DNA from 2 places in the Tepidibacter sp. Z1-5 genome. Region 1 is predicted to be linked to the other one. Evidence: riboswitches for the same ligand, from Rfam matches in the RefSeq annotation. Region 1 holds a riboswitch; the other holds the start of a gene.
The links. Region 1 has a riboswitch for FMN ahead of ribD (bifunctional diaminohydroxyphosphoribosylaminopyrimidine deaminase/5-amino-6-(5-phosphoribosylamino)uracil reductase RibD). Riboswitches for the same ligand answer to the same signal wherever they lie in the genome.
Positions count from the first base shown of each region.

Region 2: it holds a riboswitch for FMN, as region 1 does, so the genes downstream of both, WJW32_RS00385 (ECF transporter S component) here and ribD (bifunctional diaminohydroxyphosphoribosylaminopyrimidine deaminase/5-amino-6-(5-phosphoribosylamino)uracil reductase RibD) in region 1, are expected to answer to the same signal.

Region 1 is NZ_JBBMMD010000045.1:58,836-66,597, forward strand. Features, by position in the region: gene WJW32_RS10925 (HAD family hydrolase) at 1-306, opposite strand, end outside; gene ribH (6,7-dimethyl-8-ribityllumazine synthase) at 315-782, opposite strand; gene WJW32_RS10935 (bifunctional 3,4-dihydroxy-2-butanone-4-phosphate synthase/GTP cyclohydrolase II) at 784-1,992, opposite strand; gene WJW32_RS10940 (riboflavin synthase) at 2,024-2,674, opposite strand; gene ribD (bifunctional diaminohydroxyphosphoribosylaminopyrimidine deaminase/5-amino-6-(5-phosphoribosylamino)uracil reductase RibD) at 2,678-3,778, opposite strand; FMN riboswitch at 4,066-4,182, opposite strand; gene WJW32_RS10950 (hypothetical protein) at 4,359-4,637, shown strand; gene WJW32_RS10955 (methyl-accepting chemotaxis protein) at 5,175-7,154, shown strand; gene WJW32_RS10960 (2-hydroxyacyl-CoA dehydratase family protein) at 7,381-7,762, shown strand, end outside.
Region 2 is NZ_JBBMMD010000002.1:87,808-95,569, reverse strand. Features, by position in the region: gene abc-f (ribosomal protection-like ABC-F family protein) at 35-1,945, shown strand; gene tsaD (tRNA (adenosine(37)-N6)-threonylcarbamoyltransferase complex transferase subunit TsaD) at 1,962-2,981, opposite strand; gene rimI (ribosomal protein S18-alanine N-acetyltransferase) at 2,978-3,442, opposite strand; gene tsaB (tRNA (adenosine(37)-N6)-threonylcarbamoyltransferase complex dimerization subunit type 1 TsaB) at 3,432-4,148, opposite strand; gene tsaE (tRNA (adenosine(37)-N6)-threonylcarbamoyltransferase complex ATPase subunit type 1 TsaE) at 4,148-4,600, opposite strand; gene WJW32_RS00385 (ECF transporter S component) at 4,743-5,345, opposite strand; FMN riboswitch at 5,452-5,568, opposite strand; gene WJW32_RS00380 (amidohydrolase) at 5,655-6,809, opposite strand; gene WJW32_RS00375 (sensor histidine kinase) at 6,797-7,762, opposite strand, start outside.

The sequences.
Region 1 (7,762 bases):
TTCTATTGCTCCATCGTATAATTCTGCTTGACCATCAGATAGCTGATCGAGCATTTCTTTACCTATAATTTTACTTGCTTTATTTCTTATATCCTCATCTAAGTCTGGCATAAATTCTTTCCACATATCTTTACTGCTGAATCCTAACCAATATGATATTTCATCATCAGACCACTTTCTATCTTTTGCAAATTCATTATCAACTAAATACTGATATGCTTTTCTAAATGCTGGAGCATATATTTTTATACTTTTGTGCAATGTTCCATCATAATCAAAAAAAATAGTTTTTATGTTTTCAAACATATTAATTCTTACCCTTCTAAATCTGTTAGTAAGTTTGCCATTTCAATTGCAGTTACAGCAGCTTCATATCCTTTATTTCCTGCCTTTGTTCCAGCTCTTTCAATTGCTTGCTCAATATTATCTGTAGTAAGAACACCAAACACTACTGGTATTTCTGTATCTAATGAAACACTTGCAATTCCTTTAGTTACTTCACTTGAAACATAATCAAAATGTGGAGTTGCACCTCTAATAACTGCTCCTAAACATATAACCCCATCATATTTTTTTGATTTAGCCATCTTTTTAGCAACAAGTGGTATCTCAAAAGCACCTGGAACCCATGCAATCTCAATATTTTCTTCATCAACCCCATGTCTTTTTAGCCCATCTAAAGCACCCGATAATAACTTACCTCCAATAAATTCATTGAACCTACCAACAATTATTCCAAACTTCTGCTCTTTTGCAACTAATTTTCCTTCATAAATTCTCATATTATTTTTCCTCCTCAAATTTTAGAATATGTCCCATTTTATTTTTTTTTGTCTTTAAATAAAATTCATTTTTTTCATTGTGATTCATCTGTATTGGAACTCTTTCTACTATTTCTATACCATACCCAGAAAGACTAGATATTTTCTTAGGGTTATTAGTCATAAGCTTTACTTCTTTGATACCTAAATCACATAATATCTGAGCACCTATTCCATAATCTCTAAGATCATCAGGAAATCCTAATGACAGATTAGCTTCTACAGTATCCATTCCTTCATCTTGTAAAGCATAAGCCTTTATTTTATTGATTAATCCAATACCACGCCCTTCTTGACGCATGTATAATAAAACTCCTCTTCCTTCTTTTTCAATTTTTTTCATAGCTTCTGCATATTGATCACCACAATCGCATCTTAAAGATCCAAAAGCATCTCCAGTAAGACATTCTGAATGAACTCTAACAAGTACTGGTTCTTTGTCATCAACATTACCTTTTACTAGTGCAATATGATGCTCTCCATTCAATTTGTTAATATATCCAACCATTTCAAAGTTTCCATACTTTGTAGGTAAGTTAGCTTTAGTAACTCTTTCTACTAAAAGTTCGTTTTTTCTTCTATATGCAATTAAATCTGCTATTGTTATTAACTTTAGATTATGTTTTTTTGTGTATTCAACTAATTCAGGAACTCTTGCCATTGTTCCATCTTCATTCATAATTTCACAAATTACTCCTGCTGGATATAGACCCGCAAGTTTAGCTATATCTACTGCCGCTTCAGTATGACCAGCTCTTTTAAGTACTCCACCTTTTTTAGCTACTAATGGAAAAATATGCCCTGGTCTTGTGAAATCTTTTGAACAAGCTTTATTATCTACCAGTTTTTGAATTGTCATTGCTCTTTCTTTAGCAGATATTCCTGTTGTTGTACTTGTTGCATCTACAGAAACTGTAAAAGCAGTTTCTTTTGGATCAGTATTATTAGATACCATAGAATGAATATTTAGTTCACTTAATCTTTCTTTAGACATAGGAGCACAAATAAGTCCTCTACCGAACTTTGCCATAAAGTTGATTGCTTCTGGTGTAGCTTTCTCAGCTGCCATTAAAAGATCTCCTTCATTCTCACGATCTTCATCATCAACTACAACTATCATCTTTCCATTTTTAATATCTTCTATCGCTTCTTCTATAGTGTTAAATTTCATTTATAACTCACCCCTATTTTTAAGTTTCACTTTACATGAATCCATTTCTTGTTAAGAAATTTAAATCTATATTGCTTTTCTTTTTTTCATCTTCTTTAAATTCTAATAGCCTTTCAATATACTTGCCCATCATGTCACACTCTAAGTTCACTTCATCTCCAACTTTTTTGCCAAGTAAAGTAGTCTCTTCTTTTGTTAGTGGTATTATTGAAACTTTAAAAACATCTAACCCAGCATAAGCTACCGTTAGGCTGGTACCATCAATTGCTATAGAACCTTTTTCTATTACATATTTCAATATATTTGGCGGAGCCTCAATAGAAACCCAAGTAGCATTATCTTCTTCTTCTATTTTCTTTATCTTACCTACATCATCTATATGTCCAGAAACAATATGTCCACCTAATCTATCATTAACCTTCAAAGCTCGTTCTAAATTCACTAAACTACCATGCTTTAAATCTTTTAAATTACTTCTTCTAATAGTTTCAGGCATAACATCAACCGTAAATGAATTTTTTGTAAACTCGACAACAGTCAGACAAACACCATTTGTACTAATACTATCCCCTAATTTAACATCATTCATTATTTTACTTGCACCTATTGTAATCTGGGCTGACTTTAATCCTTTTTTAATAGTATGTACAGTTCCTATTTCTTCTATTAATCCAGTAAACATACTTTATTCTTCCTTTCTTAAGTAGCCTTCAATCATAATATCTTGTTCAAACATTTTTACTTCAAAGCTTTCTAATTCTATAGCATTTTTAATATACTCTATTCCTACACCGCCCACTGGAGTTTTGGCATTCTCTCCACCTATAATCTTTGGTGCAATAAATGAGATTACCTTATCTACATATCCTTCATTTAAGATACTATAGTTTAAAGTAGAGCCACCTTCTATTAAAATACTATCAATCTTCATTTCTCCAAGTTTTTGAATCAGATACCCTAAATCTACTTGGTTGTTCTTTAGTGGAGTAATAATTATTTCTGCTTTTTTTTCTTTAATCAATTTAAGCTTATTTTTATCAGCCTTTTCAGTTGTCGCAATAATCGTTTTTGATTTTGAATTAATATTTAAAACTTTTGATTCTAAAGGTATTCTTCCTTTTGTATCTACTATAATTCTAACGGGATCAACACCTTCTTTATCTTCTAATCTAGTCGTTAATGAAGGATTATCTGCTAAGACAGTTCCTATACCCACCATTATTCCTGAAACTTGATGTCTTATTTCATGAACATATTCTCGTGATTTTTCATTAGTAATCCACTTTGAATCTCCTGTACTTGTTGCAATTTTACCATCTAATGTCATGGCAGTTTTTAAAATACAAAATGGCAATTTTTTCGATATATATTTAATAAATATTTCATTCATTTTTTTTACTTCTTCTTCTAAAACGCCTACAGTAACTTCTATTCGATTTTCTCTTAAAAGTTTTATACCTCTTCCTGCTACTATTGGATTAGGGTCCATCATTCCTATAATAACTTTCTTTATTTTCTTATCTATAAGTAGTTGTGCACATGGAGGTGTTTTTCCAAAGTGAGAACATGGCTCTAATGTTACGTACATTGTTGCTCCTGTAACATCCTCACAAGCATTATTAACAGCATTTACTTCTGCATGAGCTTTTCCATAGTGTTCATGATACCCTTGACCAATAATTCTACCTTCTTTTACAATAACAGCACCTACTAAAGGATTAGGACTAGTATATCCTTTTCCTTTAAGTGCTAATTCAATAGCTCTTTTCATATACTTACTGTCCACATAATCACCTCATCTTATCCTTAAAATTCTCACTATTCTAACTCATATTACTATAGTTATCTAAATACATAAAATTAATACTTTCCTTATATTAAAAAAGCTCTGAAGATATATATCTTCAGAGCTTACAATCTAATTAATAAAAATGTACTTATGCCGCCAACGAGTCTTTACAGACTTTAGCTGCTTAAAATAATTGCTATTTCAATTCTTTAGTTAATATTATAAACAAATTATAAATTCATTTGTTTATAATACCTAAATAATAGCATTATATTATTTTATTAATTTATCTTCTCCCATCCAGACTTTACTGTCGGTCTTGGAATCTCACCAAGTCAACCACATTGTGGTTCGTGGACTATACCACCGGTCGGGAATTTCACCCTGCCCTGAAGATTTATTTAGTTTTTTTAAATTTAACATACAAAATTATTTTTGTCAATAACAACCTATATGTTTATATTTTTTTATCCGTTTAATAAATTTTTAAATCATAAATGGTTATAATTTAAATATAGGAAACTTTTTTATAAATATATTAATTAAAATTTTCAATCTAAAACTTAGGAGGAAGGCTATGTTTACTGATATAAAAGAAATGAGAAATAAAAGAGAAGATGAAACATACGATTTAACACTTGAAATTTCAGAAAGAGAATTTTTCAAAGTATATAATAATGTAAGTGATGATATTGCAGATGATTTAATTCAACAGTACTTAGTTGATGTACAAGATGACGGTAGATTTGAAAATGTGAAAATCAAACACAATAAAGATAGACATACAATAAGAATAACTAGTGACCTTCATTATTATGGAAATGACCATACTGATTATAACATCGATAAAAGATAAAGTGAAACTTAATTCAGATGGAATTATTACTCCATCTGAATTTTTAGTTCTGTAATTTCCATTTTTGGTAAGCTGATCGAGAAACCATTAAGTTTCTATATATACCTTAAAATTATAAATCTTGAGAAATTTAACTTTTAGATAATATTCGCTTTCTGCTTACTAATAAGCTCTCTCTCCTACAAGCTCACTTCTTAAAATTTACATAAGTTCATCCCACAATAATTCTTACTTCTCTATCGTTTGAAAATAGTGGAAATACAGTTATTTTATCAAAATACCACAAGTATAAACCTATATAATTTCTTGTATGTAATATTATCTTAAATCTATTAGTTATCTACTAATAGCCTTTTCCTAATATTTCGCCATATACGATCTTTTGTTTTAATTTCCATAATTAGGTTCGGAATATTTTTACAACAATTCTAAGTTGTAAATAACAAAAAATGACTATATAATTAAAAATAATCACATTATGGAACTAATACTATTTTACCGTATACAAAAAAATAATTATTATTGGAGGTACTAATCATGATATTAAAATTTAAAGATTGGAAAATAAGGCAGAAATTATTTTCAGCATTTTTAGTAATGATAATCCTTTTCTTGTTTATAGGAACAACCTCATTTGTTTTTATAAAAGACATTAGTAATTCTAAAATTAATTTGCTTTTAGACAATGATAATCTATATACACTTGTCTTAGAACTAAGAAAAAATGAAAAAGACTTTTTATTAAGAGAACTAACTAATCCACAATTTTTTGAAACAGGAGAAAGTAAATACATCGATAAATTCAACTCGAATTTCAGTAATCTACAAGAACAAATACAAAAAATAAAAAAATATAAAGAAATATATTCAAATCAAGAATATTCTAATCAAATTCAAGAGATGGAAAAATTGGTAAATTCTTATCGCAACATGTTTTTACAAGCAGCATCTAAAAGTAATACTGTAGGCTTTGAAGAATATGGATTGATTGGAGAATTAGAGAATACAAAAAATAAAATAGCGAATTTACAATTAAATAATGAACTAAAGTTTTCAATGTTAAAAGTTTACATGGAAGAACAAGAATACTTCTCAACAAAAAACGAAAAATATTTTAATGAAATATTATCAACACTATCTAAAACAAAATCCTTATCTAATGATTCAAGTTTAACAGCACTTATAAACAATTATGAAGATACAATTAATCAAATACATTCTGTCAATAAAGAAATAGGATTAACTAGTAGTGATGGATTACGAGGTGAGTACAGAGATACAATTCACAAATTTGAGCCATTACTTGAAGAATTAAATATGAATATTAAGAAATCAACACAAAAAAGTGTAAAAAATATAGAAGCTATAATTATTATAAGTATTATTACTAGTATTGTAGTAGCTGTATTATTCGGTGTATATATTTCAATTTTAATAACAAAACCAATAATAAAAACTACTAATATGCTTAAGGATATATCTGAAGGTGAAGGAGATTTAACTCAAAGACTTGAAGTGACAACTAAAGATGAGATAGGCGAATTAGCTCAATACTTTAATTCATTTATTGATAAGATACAAGTTTTAATATCTCAAACAAAATCTAATGCTAATATATTAGGTGAATCATCTAATCAAGTATCACTGGCTATAGAAGAAGCAAATCAAGGTATAGAAAGTATTGCAATCGAAATGAATAATATTTCTTCTAGTATTCAAAATAATGCTAGTGTTGTAGAAGAAGCTGCAGCAAGTATCGAAGAACTGGCTACTAGTTCTCAAGTTATTTATGACGAAACTGAAATTGCATCTAAAAGTAGTAAAAACATTTTAGAATCTGCTCAACTTGGTTCAGAAAGTATAAAAGAAGTTGTTGAAAGTATTAACGAAGCAAAAAATTCTACAAATGAAGTTTATGCAATTATAAAAGATCTTAAAATTTCATCTGATCAAATAGATGAAATAGTTTCTATAATAACATCAATTTCAGAGCAAACGAATCTATTGGCTTTAAATGCAGCTATTGAAGCAGCAAGAGCCGGTGAACAAGGTAGAGGTTTTGCTATAGTAGCTGACGAAGTTCGAAAGCTAGCTGAAGAAAGTAAAACATCTGCTGAAAACATCAGCTTGTTAATACAAGAAGTTCAGAAAAAAACAAACAATGCTGATATTTCAATAAAAGAAGGTCAAGAATTTGTAACAATTAGCGTTCAAAAAGCAACTAATACAAATAGTTTATTTGAAAACATTTTAGATTCTATACAAAGTACAACTGATAAAATTCATATGATTTCTAATTTAGCAAAACAAGAATCTGAAATTTCTAATGATATGACAAAAGCTATTGACGAAATAGCGAAAACAACACAAGATAATGCACTTGCTTCTGAAGAAATAAATTCATTTATAGAAGAACAAGTAAGTACCTTTGAAGAAATAGGTGCAAGTATAGACGAATTAAATTCAATGTCTCAAGTTTTAAAAAAACAAACAGATAAGTTTAGAGTTGAAAAATAACAATATCACCCCCTATTTCTAGGGGGATATTATTTGCCAAATATATATCCTTTCAATTTTCTCTTTAAAATGGTATTATAATCTATATAATAATTTAAGACAGTTCGTAACCATCCTGTCTATAAACAAAACTAGGACAAATTACCATTAAAGGTAGTTTTTTTGTTTATGGGGCAGTTATGCCCTTTTTTTGTGTCCTTTTTTAAACATAAGGAGGATTAAGATAGTGAAAAAAATAGGTTTAACAACTACAGTTCCTGTAGAAGTACTTATAGCAGCAGGATATACACCAATAGATTTAAATAATCTCTTTATAACTTCTAAAGACTATTCACATTATATTGATATAGCAGAAAGAGATGGTTTTCCTAAAAGCATGTGTGCCTGGATAAAAGGAATTTATGGAGCTTGTATAGAGAATAATATAAAAGAAATAATTGGAGTTATGGAAGGTGACTGTTCTAATACAAAAGCTCTTATAGAGGTATTAGAACTCAGAGGTATTACAGTATACCCCTTTTCATTTCCTCACAGCCATAAAAAAGAAGATGTAAAAATAGAACTAGATAAGTTCATGGATATTTTCAATGTAAATCTGCAAGAAGTTG
Region 2 (7,762 bases), on a different contig from region 1:
CTTAGCATTTGTTTTAATTTAGGAGGTTATAAATATGATTGTTCTATCTTGCAATAATATAAATAAAAGTTTTGGCGTAGATTCTGTATTAAATGATATAAGTTTTACAGTAAATGAAGGAGATAAAGTAGGTGTCGTAGGAATCAACGGAACTGGTAAAACTACTTTATTTAAGATATTATCAGGGGATTATTCTCATGATAGCGGGGATGTATACACATCTAAGAATACTGAGATAGGTTATTTAGAACAGAATATGAATTTTGAATCTAAAAAAAATATATTAGACGAAGTTTTAACAGTTTTTAATGATCTTATAGATATGGAAAAAAATCTTCGGGATTTGGAATCCAAAATATCAATTAAAAGTGAACAAATTGAATCTAAAGAACTTGAAAAGTTAATGAATGAATACTCTCGCAAACTAGAATTATTTTCTGATAAAAATGGTTATGGTTATAAGTCAGAAGTAAAAGGTGTTCTTAAAGGACTAGGTTTTTCTGATGATGATATGGACAAAAATGTTAATATATTATCAGGAGGAGAGAAAACTAGAGTCCTTTTAGCTAAACTTTTACTTAAAAAACCAACTCTACTTTTACTAGATGAGCCTACCAACCATCTCGATACTGAAGCTGTTGAGTGGCTTGAATTTTTCTTAAAGCAATATAAAGGAAGTGTTCTTATAATTTCCCACGATAGATACTTCTTAGATCAAACCGTTAATAGAGTATTTGAACTTCATAACAGAACTTTAACTGCATATAATGGTAATTATTCTGAGTTCGTAAAAAAATCAAAAATAGAAAAAGAAATAGAACAAAAAAAATATGAAGATCAACAAAGAGAAATTAAAAGACAAGAAGATGTTATCGAAAAATTAAAATCATTCGGAAGAGAAAAACAGGTCAAAAGAGCTAGAAGTAGAGAAAAAGCTCTCGATAAAATAGATGTTCTAAAAAAACCTGATGCAGCTACTAAAAAAGCTCGTATTAGATTCGAACCATGTGTTACTAGCGGAAACGATGTATTATCTGTTGAAAATTTATCTGTCGGGTATGATAATAATGCATTATTTAAAAATGTTGATTTCAATATATATAAAGGAGAAAAAGTAGCACTTATAGGTCCTAATGGGATAGGTAAGTCATCTTTATTCAAGGTTTTAATGAATAATTTAGAACTTATAGATGGCAATTTTAAGTTAGGTCAAAATGTTAATATAGGTTATTTTCATCAGGAACAAAAGACTCTTAATTTAGATAATACTATAATTGATGAAATTTGGAATGAAAATAAATTACTACAGCAAAACACAATAAGAACTATGCTTGCAGCATTCTTATTTGAAGATGAAGATGTATTCAAGAAAATATCAACTTTAAGTGGAGGAGAAAGAGCCAGAGTTGCTCTTTTAAAGCTTATGCTTTCAAAATCTAACTTTTTACTTTTAGATGAGCCTACTAATCACTTAGATATTAACTCCAAGGAAGTATTAGAGGAAGCTTTATCTAATTACGAAGGTACTTTATTTGTTATTTCACACGATAGATATTTCTTAAATACTGTTGTAGACAAAATAATTCTCCTGGGACCAGATGGCGTAAAAGAATATCTAGGAAATTACGATTATTATATAGAAAAGAAAAAACAATTAGAAGAATCTGTAGTTGAAATAACTGAAGAAAAAACTAAAACTCAAATAAAAGAAGAAAAAAGAAAAGAAAGAGAAAAGAAAGAATCTGAAAAAAAGTTAAGGATTCAAAGACAAAACATTGAAAAAGAAATAATGGAAGTTGAATCTGAAATAGAAAACCTGAATGAACTTATGTGCCAGGAAGAGGTATATTCTAATCCTGAAAAATCTAAAGAGGTTACATCCAAAAAATCCGAATTTGAAACAAGATTAGAAAATTTATATGAATTGTGGGAAGGGCTTATGTAATAAGCCCTTCTTTATTCTATTTTTGTCCAAGTTTTAAATTTGGAACTGCATTTAAGCTAAGGTCATCAACCTTACCGTTTATATAATCATAATAAGCTGCACATCCGATCATAGCAGCATTATCCGTACATAAATCTAAAGATGGATATTTAACATCTATGTTGTGATTTTTACATTCAGCTACTAACATTTCTCTAAGCCCAGAGTTTGCTGCTACTCCTCCAGCTAAAACTATTTTGTCATATCCTCTTTCCTTAGCTGCCTTTATAGCTTTATTAGTAAGCACTTCTACAACACTTTGCTGAAATGATGCCGCAACGTCTTCAACTACTATATCTTCATTTTTCATTTTCTTAGCATTTAAATAGTTTAAAACAGATGATTTAAGTCCACTAAAGCTGAAATCGTAGCTATCATTCTCTAAGTATATTCTAGGAAATTTAATACTATCCTTGTTTCCTATCTTGGATAATCTATCTATTATAGGTCCTCCTGGATACCCAAGCTTCATTGCTCTTGCTATTTTATCAAATGCCTCACCAGCTGCATCATCTCTAGTTCTTCCAAGTATCTCGTATTTTCCATAGTCTTTAACTTCAGCAAGATGAGTGTGTCCACCAGACACTATCAAGCATATAAAAGGAGGCTTTAGTTCTTTATCTTGTATAAAGTTAGCACTTATATGTCCTTCTATATGGTTAACTCCTACAAGAGGCTTATTTAACGCAAATGATAGAGCCTTTGCAGTAGATAGTCCAACCAATAAAGCTCCTACAAGCCCTGGTCCATGCGTTACCCCTATTACATCTATATCATCAAATGTCATGTTAGCTTCATCTAAAGCACTTTGAATTACTGCATCTATACTCTCTACATGTTTTCTCGATGCAACCTCTGGAACTACTCCTCCAAATTTTTTATGAAGATCTATTTGAGTTGCAACTATATTAGATATAACTTCTCTTCCATTTTTAAGTATAGCGGCAGAAGTTTCATCACAACTACTTTCTATTGCCAAAGTTATTATATCATTCATATTTTTTCTCCTTTTTCTATATCTTTCCACATAATAAGTGCATCCTCCTGAGTATCAGTATAATATCCAGGTCTTATTCCAGATAATTTAAAACCGTATTTTTTATATAATTTAATAGCTGTATCATTTGATTTTCTAACCTCAAGAGTCATAGATATTATATTACTTTTTGCACATTCGTCTATTAAAGCTTCTATTACTTGATTTCCATACCCTAGTCCTCTATAATCAGGATGAACAGCAACATTTGTTATATGACCTTCATCTACTACAAACCATATTCCTGCATAGGCTACTATTTTTGAATCTTTCTCTATTACCTTGTATCTAGCAAGTTTGTTTTTGAGTTCTTTTTGTAAGGAATTCTTTGTCCAAGGTGTCTTAAAGCAAAGTTCTTCTATTTCAACTAAATCATCTATATCTTTTTCTTGTAAATTTCTTATAACTATATTATTTTCCATCTTCCTTTAACCTCTTAATCTTTTCTTCATATTGAACCTCTGCCTGAGATTTTCTTATATAATAAGGTACTACATCATAATGAGTTTTTGTATCTCCTTTTTTAAATTTCTGTATACCTATTTCGCATATGCTAGATGCTCTTGATAATCTATGAGAATTAGGAGCTATATATACGTTATTTATATTTTCAAAAACTTCTTTATGTAAATCTGCACCTTCTCCAATTAATACGAATTCTTCTAATGAAGATTTAAGTTCTTCAGCTAAATCTTCTACTTTTTTTACATCTATTTCTCCTACTTTTAATAAAGATTCTTTGTCCCAAGAATATTTACAAGTATACACCTGTTTTTTTTGTGCATCTATCATAGGGTATACTGTTTTGTTTGTCATAGATATGTTAAATGCAAGTGCTTCAAGTGAATTTACAATAACCATAGGTACATCTATCGCATGAGCTATAGCTTTAGCTGTAGCAACTCCAATTCTAAGCCCTGTAAATGAACCAGGACCTACGCATACTGATATTAAATCTATATCGTCTGCACTCATTTCATTAAGTTCAAACATATTTTCAATTATTGGCATAAGTTTTTGTGAATGTGTTTTGTTATTATTTATAGTATATTCTGATATAAGTTTATCATCTTCCATAATGGCAACCGATGCAGCTTTTGAAGATGTATCTATTCCAAGTACCTTCATTATTTAATTATCTCCTTTACTATGTTTTCATAATGTTTTCCATGAGGAGTAAGTATCATTTCTCTACCCTCTTCTTTGTAATTAAGTTCTATATTTATGTATTCATCAGGAAGTATATCTTCTATTAAATTAGCCCACTCTATAATACATATTCCATCTCCATATAAATACTCTTCAAATCCTATCTCATACATATCTTCACTAGATGATATTCTGTAAACATCAAAATGATAAAGTGGATATTTCCCATCGTATTCATTAACTATAGTAAATGTAGGACTTGTAATATAATCATCTACTTCAAGTGCTTTTGCTATACTCTTTGTTATAGTAGTTTTTCCAGCACCTAAATCTCCTATTAAACATACTACATCACCTTTATTTAAAAGTTGTCCCAATCTATATCCAATTTCGCTAGTCTCTTGTTCATTTTTTAAATATATCTTTTCCATGTTTCTGCTCCTATCCAACCTTAGTTTTAACCAAATAATCACTATGCACCTTATTATATCAAAAAACACGAAAAATTATAATAATACAAAAAAACAGAAGCCATGAATATTATTCATGGCTTTTATTATCATTATATTAAATCTATTTTATTATACAAGAAACCTTCTTATACAATACAGCTGTAACAACAGACATTACAATACCTTTAAATATATTAAACGGTACAACTCCATAGTATATTAAAGTCTTAACATCTACTATATTCTTGTTTACAACAGTTCCCATTTGAACTATTGCATCTATTGGAAACATATTTGCGTAAAACGGAATAAGTATATAATAGTTAGCTAAAGCTCCTACTATACTCATACCTATTGTTCCTATTAAGCATCCAATTATAGCATTTCTCTTATTCTTTTTAAGATGATATATTCCAGATGATATAAATACGAAAGCTCCTCCTATTAAAAAGTTAGCTATTTCTCCAACTCCACCAGTAGAGCTCTTTGTTACAAAGTGTAGTAAATTCTTTATAAGTTCTATAAATATTCCTGCCACTGGACCTAGAGCAAACCCACCTATTATAGCTGGTATATCAGAAAAATCTAATTTTAAAAATCCCGGTGCAAATATTATTGGAAATTCAATAAACATTATTAAGTATGATATCACAGATAAAATAGATATTTTAACTAAAACAGATGTCGTAAAAAGATTCTTTTTCGTTGTAGCTTGATTATACATATTTATACCTCCCTGAAATTCGCTTAAAATAATAACAAAAGCCTGAAGATATTCTTCAGGCTTAATAATCAAAATAGATACAGATATGCATATACATACACTATCTTATCATCTTCTTTCATCCAGACTTTACTGTCGGCCTTGGAATCTAACCAAGTCTGCCATCAAATGGCTCGCGGGCTTTACCGCCGGTCGGGAATTTCACCCTGCCCTGAAGATTATCTTCATACTTTTTTAGTTTTATTTAATATTATATTAATACTTTTCCAATAATTTGTCAAAATAATTTTAAATATATACTAGTCTAAATTAAGCTGAGTAAACTACCTCACCATTTATTATAGTACATACTACGTTACTTTGAATATCAAGCGGATGTCCATTCCATATAACTATATCCGCATCTTTTCCAACTTCTATAGATCCAATTCTATCTTCAAGACCTAAAACCTTAGCAGGGTTTATAGTTATAGCTTCTATAGCTTTATTCTTATCCATTCCAGCTTTTACAGCAAGAGATGCGCAAAGAGGTAGATATTGAATTGGAACAACAGGGTGATCTGTCATTAGAGAAACATTAAGCCCTTCATTTGACAGAATTCCAGGTGTTTCAAATGTTAAATTTCTAAGCTCTATTTTACATCTTTCCGATAAAGACGGTCCTACAAGAACAGGGTAGTTTTCTTTAGCTAAATGCTTTGTTATTAAGTGACCTTCAGTACAATGGTCAATTGTTAGATTTAAATCAAATTCTTTTGCTATCCTAATAGCTGTAAATATATCATCAGCTCTATGTGCATGAGCTTTAAGTGGTATTTCTTTCTTAAGAACAGGAATCAATGCCTCTAGCTTATTGTCATATTCAGGTCTATCACAATCTTCATCTTCTTCATAATCTATCATATCCTCAAGATAAAATTGAGCTCTTTTTAATGTCTCTCTAAGTAGAGCTGCCGTTGCCATTCTAGTTTGAGGAGTTTTATCTTCTTTTCCATATGCTGATTTTGGATTTTCTCCAAAAGCTATTTTCATTCCTATAGTCTTTAATACCATATCATCTATTCTATCTCCATATGTCTTTAAAGCTATAAATTGACCTCCTATAACGTTAGCACTTCCAGGTCCACTTGCCACAGTAGTTATTCCACCCTCATATGCTTCTTTAAAGTTTCTATCCATTGCATTAATGCCATCAACAGCACTTAAGTGCGGAGTTATAGGATCTGTCTCTTCATTTCCATCAGCACCCTCATATCCCATTCCATCTTCCCACATTCCAACATGAGTATGAGGGTCTATAAATCCTGGAAATACATGGTTTTCTTTTGCATCTACCACTTTTACATCTAGAGGTACAACTATGTCTTTTCCTATTTCTTTTATCTTACCGTTTTGGATTAATATATCTCCTTGTATAATTCCATTTGTTACAGTATTTATTTTAGCATTTTTTATGCATAACATTCTGCATTTTCCTCCTTTATAGGCAATCTTATTTCAAACTTAGACATCTGTCCTTTAATAGAAGTGGCACCTATATTACCTTCGTTTGCCTCTACATTTTTCTTAACTATACTAAGACCAAGCCCTGTACTTTTTTGCTTTGTAGTAAAGAATGGTTCAAATATTTTATCTAATATTTCTTTATCCATTCCTTTTCCTTGGTCTATTATTTCCATTAACACTTCACCGTCTAAATCATAAGTGTTTATATATATATTTCCGCCTTCTTCCATAGAATCCACTGAATTTAATATCATATTTACAATTGATTCTTGTATGTCAGATTCTTGTACGAATATAGTTTTTTCACTATTTAAATTCAGTATTATGTCTATATTTATGCCTTTTATATAAGTCATATTCTCCCATTTAGGTCTAGTAGTCTTTATGGCTTTTTTAATTATATCATTTATTAATACATATTTCTTATCTTCTCTTATGTTTCTAGAAAAATCCTGCAAAGTTTTAACCTTGTCTATAGCTTCATTAGCTCCATCGTAGATTATATTTATATATTCTTTTATATTAGAAGCCTGTTTATTTATTCCAAGAAGCTGAGTATATCCCTTTATTATAGAAAATATATTGTTGAGATCATGCACTATTCCTCCGGCAAGTTCACCAGTATATCTTATGTTTTTATCTGTTTTTTTAAGCATTTTGCCTTCTTCTTTTTCTTTTATTGCGTATATTATATCTCCCAAACTCTTGCATATAACATCTATTATGTATTCATCTGCTTTGCCTTTATTATAACCTTCTCGGTATCCAAGCGTTAATATTCCTACTATTTCTCCATTACAATGTATTCTATAACTATAAGTCATATCTATGTTAGCGTAAGAATATTCTTTTTCTATTTTATTACTACTAAATAATACTGTTATAGAACCATAGTCCGCAGCAGTTATTTC